Regions from separate parts of the Marinomonas vaga genome, predicted to be linked through region 2. Evidence: predicted binding sites of a transcription regulator. Region 2 holds the regulator's gene; each other region holds the start of a gene.

Region 1 (3,246 bases), 230 kb from region 2:
TCTCTACGTACAGTGAAGTCATGTGTGGGGAGTACTTGGTGTCGATACGGGGTTAATGACAGTTTGTCCATGGCCATTGCATTGGAGAATCGCTACAAAGGTCTGCGCGCTCCTCACAAAATCAAGTTTGCCGTGTCTGGCTGTACTCGTGAGTGTGCGGAAGCACAAAGTAAAGACATTGGTGTCATTGCTACAGAAGGCGGCTGGAACCTCTATGTATGTGGTAACGGTGGTATGAAGCCACGTCATGGGGATTTGTTTGCTAAAGACTTAGACGACGACACGCTTATTCAATACATAGATCGCATCTTAATGTTCTATGTGAAAACAGCGGATCGTTTACAGCGTACCTCTGTTTGGATGGACAACCTAGAAGGTGGTTTGGATTATCTAAAAGATGTGGTTATCAACGACAAACTGGGTCTGTGTGAAGAATTAGAAGCACAAATGACGCATGTGGTTGATACCTTCCAGTGTGAATGGAAAACCACTTTGGAAGATAAAGAAGCCCTTAAAAACTTCCGTCAGTTCGTTAACTTAGATGCCAAAGACGAAAACGTTGTATTTGTTCAAGAGCGAGACCAAATACGCCCAGCAACGGCCGAAGAAAAAGCCCAATTGATTGCGAAAGCAGTATAGGAGACATCATTATGCAGTGGACTAAAGTCTGTGAAAAAAGTGACCTTATTGCGGGTGCAGGCGTTGCGGCACTGGTTCAAGGTAATCAATTAGCGTTGTTTTACGTGCCACAAAGTGAGCAGCAAGTCTTTGCGTTATCTAACTGGGATCCAGCGGGTAAGGCTAATGTGTTGTCTCGTGGCATCGTTGGTCATTTGGGTGGCCAATGGGTGGTAGCGAGCCCGCTTTATAAGCAACATTTTGCGTTAGAAACAGGCCTTTGTATGGAAGAGTCTCTGAATGTTTCGACTTGGCAGACAAAGGTAGAGGACGATGGCATCTATGTTGGTGTGATGAATTAAAGTGGTGCGAGGTGCCATAAACCTGTGCAAATTGGTGCAAATAGGAGGGGCGCTCCACGTTAATCTCATTAAGTGTTACCCGAAATCTCAAGAAATAGGGTGTTTCAAAGAAGATTTCAAAGTTGGCCTGCGGATTGCATTAATAAAAATAACTGTCGCACCGTAGGCCGATGAAGGTTTACACATAAAGCATACAGATACTACAAAAGGCAACGGAGCCCGATATCTTCCTAGAAGGTGTCGGGCTTTTTTATGCCTAACGTTTTAGTTTTTAATCGTGAGTGTGAGGAGAAAGCCTATGTCTGCTTCTGCCGTCAAGACCACCTGTCCCTATTGCGGTGTAGGTTGTGGAGTCAACTTATCGAGCCGAGCATCAAATAGAGTTGTCCCTCCTGTCTCTGGTGATAAATCTCATCCAGCTAATTTTGGTCGCTTGTGTGTGAAGGGCAGTAGCTTGGCGGAAACCATCACGCCAAAAGGTCGTTTGTTACAGCCTATGATCAACAACAAAACGGTCACTTGGGAGGCTGCTACGGATGCAATCAGTGCAAAGATTAAACAGGTTACTGAAGAGTTTGGTCCCGATGCTTTTGCGTTTTATCTATCCGGTCAAATCCTGACAGAAGATTACTATGTGGCGAATAAGCTGGCGAAAGGATTCATCGGCACGGCAAATGTCGATACAAACTCTCGTTTATGCATGGCTTCAGCCGTTGTCGGTTATAAACGAGCCTTTGGCTCTGATACGGTGCCATGTTCTTACGAAGATCTAGAGCTTTGTGATCTATTGATCATGGTTGGCTCTAATGCTGCTTGGACACATCCGGTGTTGTTCCAACGTATTAGTGCTGCTAAGGCGAAACGCCCAGATATGAAAATCGTGGTGATTGATCCAAGAAGGACGGCCACTTGCGACATTGCGGATCTTCATTTGTCATTAAAACCCGGTACCGATGCCGCAATATTCTCTTATTTACTGCAAGACAGTGCCCATGAGCACCTGTTAGATGCTGAGTTTGTTTGCACCCATACCGAAGGCTTTGATCAGGCCTTAGCCCAAGCAGAACAGTCAACACCAACACTGGAGGCAACCGCTGATTTCTGTGGTTTAGCAGCGGATTCACTTCTTCAGTTACGTGACTGGTGGCGTAGCACCCCTAAAACAGTCACTTTCTACTCCCAAGGCGTTAATCAATCTTCTTCAGGAGTAGATAAGTGTAATGCCATTATTAACTGTCATCTGGCCACTGGGCGCCTTGGTAAAGTCGGAGCAGGACCATTTTCCATTACTGGTCAACCTAACGCTATGGGGGGCCGCGAGGTGGGTGGGTTAGCAAATCAATTGGCTGCCCACATGGATTTTGCGACGCCTGGTGCAATTGATTTAGTGCAACGATTTTGGCAAGCGCCTAATATGGCAACGGAAAACGGTTTGAAGGCCGTTGATATGTTCAATGCCATAGAAGCTGGGGATATAAAAGTCCTCTGGATTATGGCCACTAATCCCATGGTCAGTTTGCCGAATACAGCACAAGTTAAGCGAGCGCTGGAAAAGTGTGAGCTCGTAATCGTTAGTGATTACAAAATGGGGACAGACACTTCGGCGTTTGCGGATATTTTACTGCCAGCAACGGGATGGAGTGAGAAAGACGGCACGGTGACAAACTCGGAACGCCGACTGTCACGTCAACGGGGCTTACTTCCGCCTGCGGGTGAAGCTAAGCATGACTGGCAGGCCATTTGTGACGTCGCGACTAAGTTAGGTTTTGGGGAGGCGTTTAACTTCAAAGGCCCCCACGAGATTTTTGCAGAACATGCGGCCTTGTCTGGGTTTGAGAATGACGGAAAGCGTGACTTTGATATCAGTGCTTTTGAATCCATTACTAAGCAAGAATACGATGCGTTAGTACCCGTACAGTGGCCAGTAAACAAGGCTAACCCTCAGGGAACAGCGCGCATGTTTACCGACAAGCGTTTCTTTACGCCCTCTGGCAAAGCTCGATTCGTGCCGATTACCCCTGCGCTGCCTAAACAGCTTCCAAATGATGAATACCCATTTACCCTGAATACCGGGCGAGTACGTGACCAATGGCACACCATGACACGTACGGGAGATGCGGCCTCATTAAGTCGTCATCTGGCTCAACCCTTTATCGAGATACATCCAGAGGATGCGCAATCTCAAGGAATAAAAGACAAAACCCTGGTTAAAGTGTTTTCACCTTATGGCCGAGCTTTGCTGAAGGCTAAAGTGACGGATGCTGTT
Region 2 (3,246 bases):
CGGTCATTTCTGGTAACTCGTTATGACGGCGTAAAAATCGAAATGCTATGTCGACGGTGATGTTCGGACGTATGGTGATGGTGTCCGTGTTCATCAGGCCGCCGGCTGAGTCCTCTGAATAGCTGAGGAGTGCTTCCATGCGTGCACGATTTTGTGCCGTCATGGAAGCCAGTACTTCTTTTACCAATGTTTCTGGTAGTTGTTGAAGTATGTCGGCTAAATCGTCGTTATCAAAGTGTTCAGAAACCGCTAGAAGTCGTTCTGTATCCATGGATTTCATAAACTGGATACTGATTTCTTCGGTTACATACTGGAGGACTTCACCTTGGTTTTTGTGGTCAATAAGCTCCCAAAGAAGTTTACGTTCTTTGGGGGGGCTGGATTCTAATAAGCGAGCAACATCCTGAGCGGGTAATGCGCCATTCAGAAGGTAGCGTATTTGCATGGTGGCGCCTGTCTCTAAAGAGTCAGATACGGCCTGCAAATGTTCAAGGGTGGTTTGCTCACTGCTCATAGTTGCTGTTATTCGCCTTCATCAAAGCGGTTATTAATAAGCTCTATGATGGCTGCCATGGCAGCTTCTTCGTCTGAACCATTAACTTTTACCTTGATGGTGGTGCCTTTTGCTGCAGCTAGCATCATCATTGCCATAATGCTTTTGCCATCCACGTTTCGGCCTTCTTTCTCAATGGTTACGTCAGACGAAAATTGCGAAGTGGTCTCAACTAGTTTGCCTGCTGCTCGAGCATGCAGACCAAGCTTATTAATTATCTCTATAGATTGCTCTAGCATGCTGTGTCCTTACGTTAATGGTTCGAATGCGTTCTGCAGGTCACCATTATTAGTTTGAGCGCGGAGAGTGTCCAGTTTCTCGCTTGATTGAGCCAACTCAGCAATCTGTGCCAAGGTCGCTAGATGGTCATCACATTGGTGTGGCGGCACAATTAAAGCAAAGATTAAGTCAACGGGCTTGCGATCAATGGAATCAAAGTCAATGGGGGTATCCAAAGACATTAATACTATGGTGGCATGGCTGGCTTGTTCTAGGCGGCAATGGGGGATGGCGATGCCATTTCCGATGCCTGTGCTTCCAAGTTTCTCTCGGCCGAGTAATGCATCGTACACTTCTTCAGCATTACAGTGTAAGCGTGAGCTGATGGCTTCTGATATTTGCTCAAGAAGGCGCTTTTTGCTTGTGGTGCTTTCTTTCGCAAAGACTAATTCTGGCTTCACTAAGTTTTTGACGGACATGTTAAAAACCTTTAAATGAGACGTTTACGTTCGTTAGATGGTGGAATATTCATCGCTTCGCGGTATTTCGCAACAGTTCTTCGGGCAACTTGGATACCTTGGTCAGCTAAAATAGTTGCGAGTTTGTTGTCGCTAAGCGGTTTTTTGGCTGGTTCATCTGCAACCAGCTTCTTAATCATGGCCCGTATGGCTGTTGACGAGCACTCGCCACCGGATGCTGTGTTCACATGGCTTGAGAAAAAGTATTTCAGCTCAAATATGCCTCGGGGTGTATGCATGTACTTTTGTGTCGTCACTCGAGATATGGTTGACTCGTGCATTCCTACTTCTTCTGCGACATCATGCAACACCATAGGTTTCATGGCTTCCTCACCAATTTCGAAGAATTCCACTTGGCGAGAGACGATGCAGCTGGCAACTTTCAGTAAGGTCTCGTTACGGCTTTGCAGGCTTTTTAAAAACCACTTGGCTTCTTGTAAAGAGTTACGGATATAAGACACATCATCATTGGACTTCGATGTGGCTAGCATTGCAGAGTAAGTTTCATTAATTTTTACGGGCGGTAGGGCATCATTGTTAAGTTCAACCTGCCATACACCCTTATGCTTTTTAACACTTACGTCCGGGATTACGTAGTCAGTATCACTGGTATCAACGAGGGATCCAGGGCGTGGGTTAAGCTGTTGGATTAAACCGATGACTTCTTTTAAGGCGTCTTCTTTGAGCTTGGTTTTGCGTGTTAGTTGAGTGTAGTCTCTGTTGCCTAACAGTCCAAGGTGTTGATCCACAACTAGATGGGTGCTGCGATAGAGAGGATGATCTTTGTAAGCTTCCAATTGTACTAATAGACATTCCCGTAAATCTTGAGAACACACGCCCACGGGGTCAAAGCGTTGCAACCGGTGTTGAACGGCTTCTACTTCATCGAATTCTAAATCTTCCAGTTCCTTTGTTAGTCCTGTGAAAATTTCTTCAAGGGTCGCTGAAAGGTAGCCGTCTGGCTGTACGCTGTCTATGATGGCGTAAGCGATCTCAATATCCTTATCGGACATGTGAGTCAGATTGAGTTGCCAGATTAGGTGGTCTTGAATGTCTTCTGATAGTGCATTTCGACTGTCTAGATCTTGTTCGCCCTCGAAGGCTGGGCTGTCAGACGCCGCTGCTGAGTTCTGGTAGGTGTCATCCCAGTTACTATCAATGGAAAGTTCATTTGGGATGCTTTCCGTCCATTCTGACTCGACACGGGAGTCCTCTGAAGACTCTTGGTTGGAGTCAATGTTCTCTACTGTCGAAGCCGCTTCGGCAACTTTTGCCTCAGCGTCATGGTTGAAGTTTTCTTCCTCGTCTAACTCTAGTAAAGGATTGGACTCCAAGAAGTCATGTATTTCTTGTTGTAGGTCGAGCGTTGACAGCTGCAGCAATTTGATTGCTTGCTGTAGCTGAGGTGTCATTGTTAACTGCTGACCGATTTTAAGTTGCAAAGACTGCTTCATAGCGCAACTCTTTTAAAATTAGAATTTTGGAATGAGTTATGCATACTACTCCCTTTTGATGGGAAAAATAAGGGGCTTACAGGCGGAAGTCGTCGCCCAGATAAATTTTCTTGACTTGCTCATTGTTTATTATGGTCTCAGCGGAGCCAGAGGCAATAATATGCCCATTGCCTACAATGTATGCTTTGTCACAGATATCTAGGGTCTCTCGCACATTGTGGTCTGTAATAAGTACGCCGATACCGCTATTTTGCAAGTGGCGGATGATTTGCTTGATGTCACCTACTGAAATAGGGTCGACGCCAGCAAAGGGTTCGTCAAGCAGGATAAACTTAGGGTTCATGGCCAATGCTCGAGCGATCTCAACTCGGCGTCGTTCGCCACCTGATAACGCCATACCTAAATTTTTACGGATGTGCGTGACATGAAACTCTTCTAGTAAGCTTTCTAGCTTTTCTTTACGCTCAGCTTTCGATAGCTCCTTGCGCGTCTCTAAGATAGC
Region 3 (3,246 bases), 1.3 Mb from region 2:
AAATAATGAGGTTCTCTATCTGCCCTTGTGGGCAAGTGAGGTCTTGTTCAACCGTCTGTTCTTGATCTGATTTGGGGTAGATGAGGTAGGTGTTGTGAAGGGGTAAATTTACGAGCTCGATCGCTGGTTGTGTTCGCTCCCAGATCAGGCGCGTGCAATGTTTAGCGTAGGTCTCTAAGACGACTGCCCCAGTGCCATTTGCCTTCTTTAATTCTTCGGAATGTGTCAGTAACCAGATATGCATGGGAATGGATTAAATAATGGGGTGAGGTGCTGATCATAACAAAGAGAGGGAGGCAAAGCCCTCTCTTTGTCTTAGTGAAAAGCTACTCTTTACCCATTGAGCCAATCTTATGGATTGATAAATCAGCGCCGTTAAATTCGTCTTCTTCGCTTAAGCGAAGTCCAGAGACGGCCTTCACGATGCCGTATACGATTGCGCCGCCAACTAGGGCAATGGCAATTCCCATCAAGGTGCCGATAATTTGTGTGGTCAGGCTAACGCCACCTAAGCCTCCAAGGGCGGTGGAGCCAAAAATACCGGCGGCAATTCCACCCCAAGCACCACAGACACCGTGTAGGGGCCATACGCCTAATACATCATCAATGTTGTGTAGTTTCTGTTGCATCCATGTGAATAGTAGGGTGAATAAAGCACCAGCTACAGCTCCTGTTGCAAGGGCGCCAATAGGATGCATCAGGTCTGAGCCAGCACAGATGGCCACAAGTCCAGCGAGTGGGCCGTTATGAATAAAGCCTGGGTCATTTTTACCAATGATCATGGCTGTGATAACGCCGCCTACCATGGCCATTAGAGAGTTAACGGCTACTAAGCCGCTGATGCTATCCAAGGTCTGTGCCGACATGACGTTGAATCCAAACCAGCCAATGCAGAGAATCCAAGCACCTAGGGCAAGAAAGGGAATATTGGATGGGGCGAATGCAACCAGTTTGCCATTTCGGAAACGACCATTGCGGGTGCCCAGAAGTGCTATCGCGGCTAAAGCAACCCAACCCCCTAGGCCATGAACAACGACTGAGCCTGCGAAGTCATGGAAAGGTGCGCCAAACGATGCTTCAAGCCAGTCTTGGATGCCATAGTTGCCATTCCAGATGATTCCTTCAAAAAATGGGTAAACTACCCCCACGATTAGGGCGGCTGAAATAAGCATTGGGTAGAACTTTGCTCGCTCCGCAACACCGCCGGAAATGATAGCGGGGATCGCTGCAGCGAAGGTCATTAAAAAGAAGAACTTCACTAAGGCATAGCCACTGTTTTGTGACAGTGTTTCGGCGCTTTCAAAAAAGTTTACACCATAGGCGATTTGATAGCCGACGAAAAAGTACACCAAGGCAGAGATGGCGAAGTCGGTCATGATTTTAACCAGAGCATTGACCTGGTTTTTGTTGCGAACGGTGCCGACTTCTAAAAATGCGAAGCCTGCATGCATGGCAAAAACCATGATGGCGCCGAGTAAAATAAAAAGAGTGTTTGAGCTGGCGATAAGTGTTTCAACCGCGCTGTTAATTTGATCCACGAGGGCTCCTAGTTGGTTTTGCACCAATTTGGTATGGGTTGTTGTTTTTGTGCCTCAAATAGAGGCCTTGGTCCCGGTATTTTTGTGTATTCCCTTTTTTCGGTGCATTTTCAAGCAAAAACCTTGCCAAAATGGTGCGATTGATGTTCTGGTGTTTTTAATTGGTGCGGTAATGGATGATGACTGTAAAAGTGTTGTCATCTTATGAGGTTAAACTATTGAGCTATGTTGGCTAATAGATTCAAAAGTGCTATATGGTGCATATTTTGTGTAAGTAGGATCTTTCTATTTTTTTTTAGTCGTCATATTATCGGTTAGGTTACTGTTCAAAATTAAATCAGAGATTGGTTTTGTGTGGTGGCAAGGAACAATGCTTCGGGATCACGAAGTAGGAAGCTTAAACACTGCTTTATAACGCAGTATAAAAAAAAGAGGTTTATATGTCAGATCAATTGGTATCCGGTATCGTTAAGTGGTTTAACGACGAGAAGGGATTTGGATTCATTGAGCGTGATGGTGGTTCGGATGTGTTTGTTCATTTCCGCGCTATTAATGGTACGGGCCGTCGTACCCTGCTTGAAGGACAAAAAGTTACTTTTGAAGTAACTCAAGGGCAAAAAGGCCCTCAAGCTGAGAATGTCACGATTGTTTGATCTGGCATGAAATTAAAAAAGCCAAGCATTTTGCTTGGCTTTTTTATATCTGCTAGTTAATGAGCCCTAGGCTGACCCAGTATAGGGTGTCAGGATCTGCTTCCTTTGGAAGCTCGAAGGGAATGAACTTCCCGTCTTGATCAAGGTATTGGCTGTCAGGGAAGTTGGTCTTCAGTACAGCAAGGTTCGTTTGCGCGTTGTCGTACAGCTCTAGGTCCATGTAAGCTTGGATCGTCACTGCAATAGCTTCTTCTACAGATGGGGTAGAAGGGTAATGCTGAACGACTTCTTGACCTCTTCGAAGAGCGGACAGCGGCGCTTTGCGTGCAAAGTAGTAGTGGGCGATATTGAGTTCATGCTCCGCCACCATATTACGTAGGTGAATCATGCGTGCCTTGGCATCTGGGGCAAACTCGCTGCTAGGGAAGCGAGCTAAAAAGTCTGCGAACTCATTGAATGCCTTGTTAAACTCACTGGCATCACGCTCTGCTGGATTTTGATTTAAATAACGACCAGAGAAGGTTTCTGCTCCGCGATAGGTAGAAAGCGCACGCATGTAGTAGGCGTAATCTAGAGCATTGTTATCAGGGTAATTTTTAATAAAGCGATCCGCCGCTGCGTGAGCGGCAATATAATCACCTGCCTCGTGTTGTGCGTAGATTAGATCAAGTCGCGCGCGAATCACATAATCCCCAAATGGGTAGCGCGTTTCCAGGTTTTTGAAATGTTCCACCGCAGTAGAGGGTAAGCTGTTGTCCAGTGCCTCCTGGCCTTTATCAAAGTATTCCTGCTCGGGAAGGTCAGGTTCTATGGTTGGTCCACTGGAGCAAGCCGTCAGAACGGAGTAAATGGCAGCAATTGTCAGAAAACGTGACAATGTCTTAATGAATCCCATGTATAATACAACCCTAGTAAAAGCAGCATAATAGTTTGTATAACGATTATGCAATTGACGTATTTCGCGTCCTCATGACGCAGCATAGAGCAAAGAAAGTTTATTGTATGGCAGAGCGCATAGTAAAAGAAGCCCAAGTTACACTGGAATTTTCCGGACA

Evidence for each region. The regulator sigma-54, encoded in region 2, starts transcription at its own class of promoters, with help from an activator protein. The targets are predictions, from matches to a motif close to TGGCACNNNNNTTGCTNT.
Region 1: ACZ5DR_RS14655 (nitrate reductase) is a predicted target of sigma-54. The motif match lies at 1,104-1,121, and genes of this name have one in related genera.
Region 3: ACZ5DR_RS09635 (ammonium transporter) is a predicted target of sigma-54. The motif match lies at 1,650-1,667, and genes of this name have one in related genera.

Annotation. Positions count from the first base shown of each region.
Region 1 covers NZ_AP043903.1:3,134,856-3,138,101, reverse strand. Annotated here, with positions in the region: gene nirB (nitrite reductase large subunit NirB) at 1-639, shown strand, start outside; gene nirD (nitrite reductase small subunit NirD) at 651-980, shown strand; gene ACZ5DR_RS14655 (nitrate reductase) at 1,279-3,246, shown strand, end outside.
Region 2 covers NZ_AP043903.1:3,364,114-3,367,359, reverse strand. Annotated here, with positions in the region: gene mgtE (magnesium transporter) at 1-514, opposite strand, end outside; gene ACZ5DR_RS15915 (HPr family phosphocarrier protein) at 523-792, opposite strand; gene ACZ5DR_RS15910 (PTS sugar transporter subunit IIA) at 802-1,251, opposite strand; gene ACZ5DR_RS15905 (RNA polymerase factor sigma-54) at 1,263-2,744, opposite strand; gene lptB (LPS export ABC transporter ATP-binding protein) at 2,821-3,246, opposite strand, start outside.
Region 3 covers NZ_AP043903.1:2,054,146-2,057,391, forward strand. Annotated here, with positions in the region: gene ACZ5DR_RS09630 (DTW domain-containing protein) at 1-244, opposite strand, end outside; gene ACZ5DR_RS09635 (ammonium transporter) at 327-1,538, opposite strand; gene ACZ5DR_RS09640 (cold-shock protein) at 1,979-2,191, shown strand; gene ACZ5DR_RS09645 (outer membrane protein assembly factor BamD) at 2,244-3,086, opposite strand; gene rluD (23S rRNA pseudouridine(1911/1915/1917) synthase RluD) at 3,194-3,246, shown strand, end outside.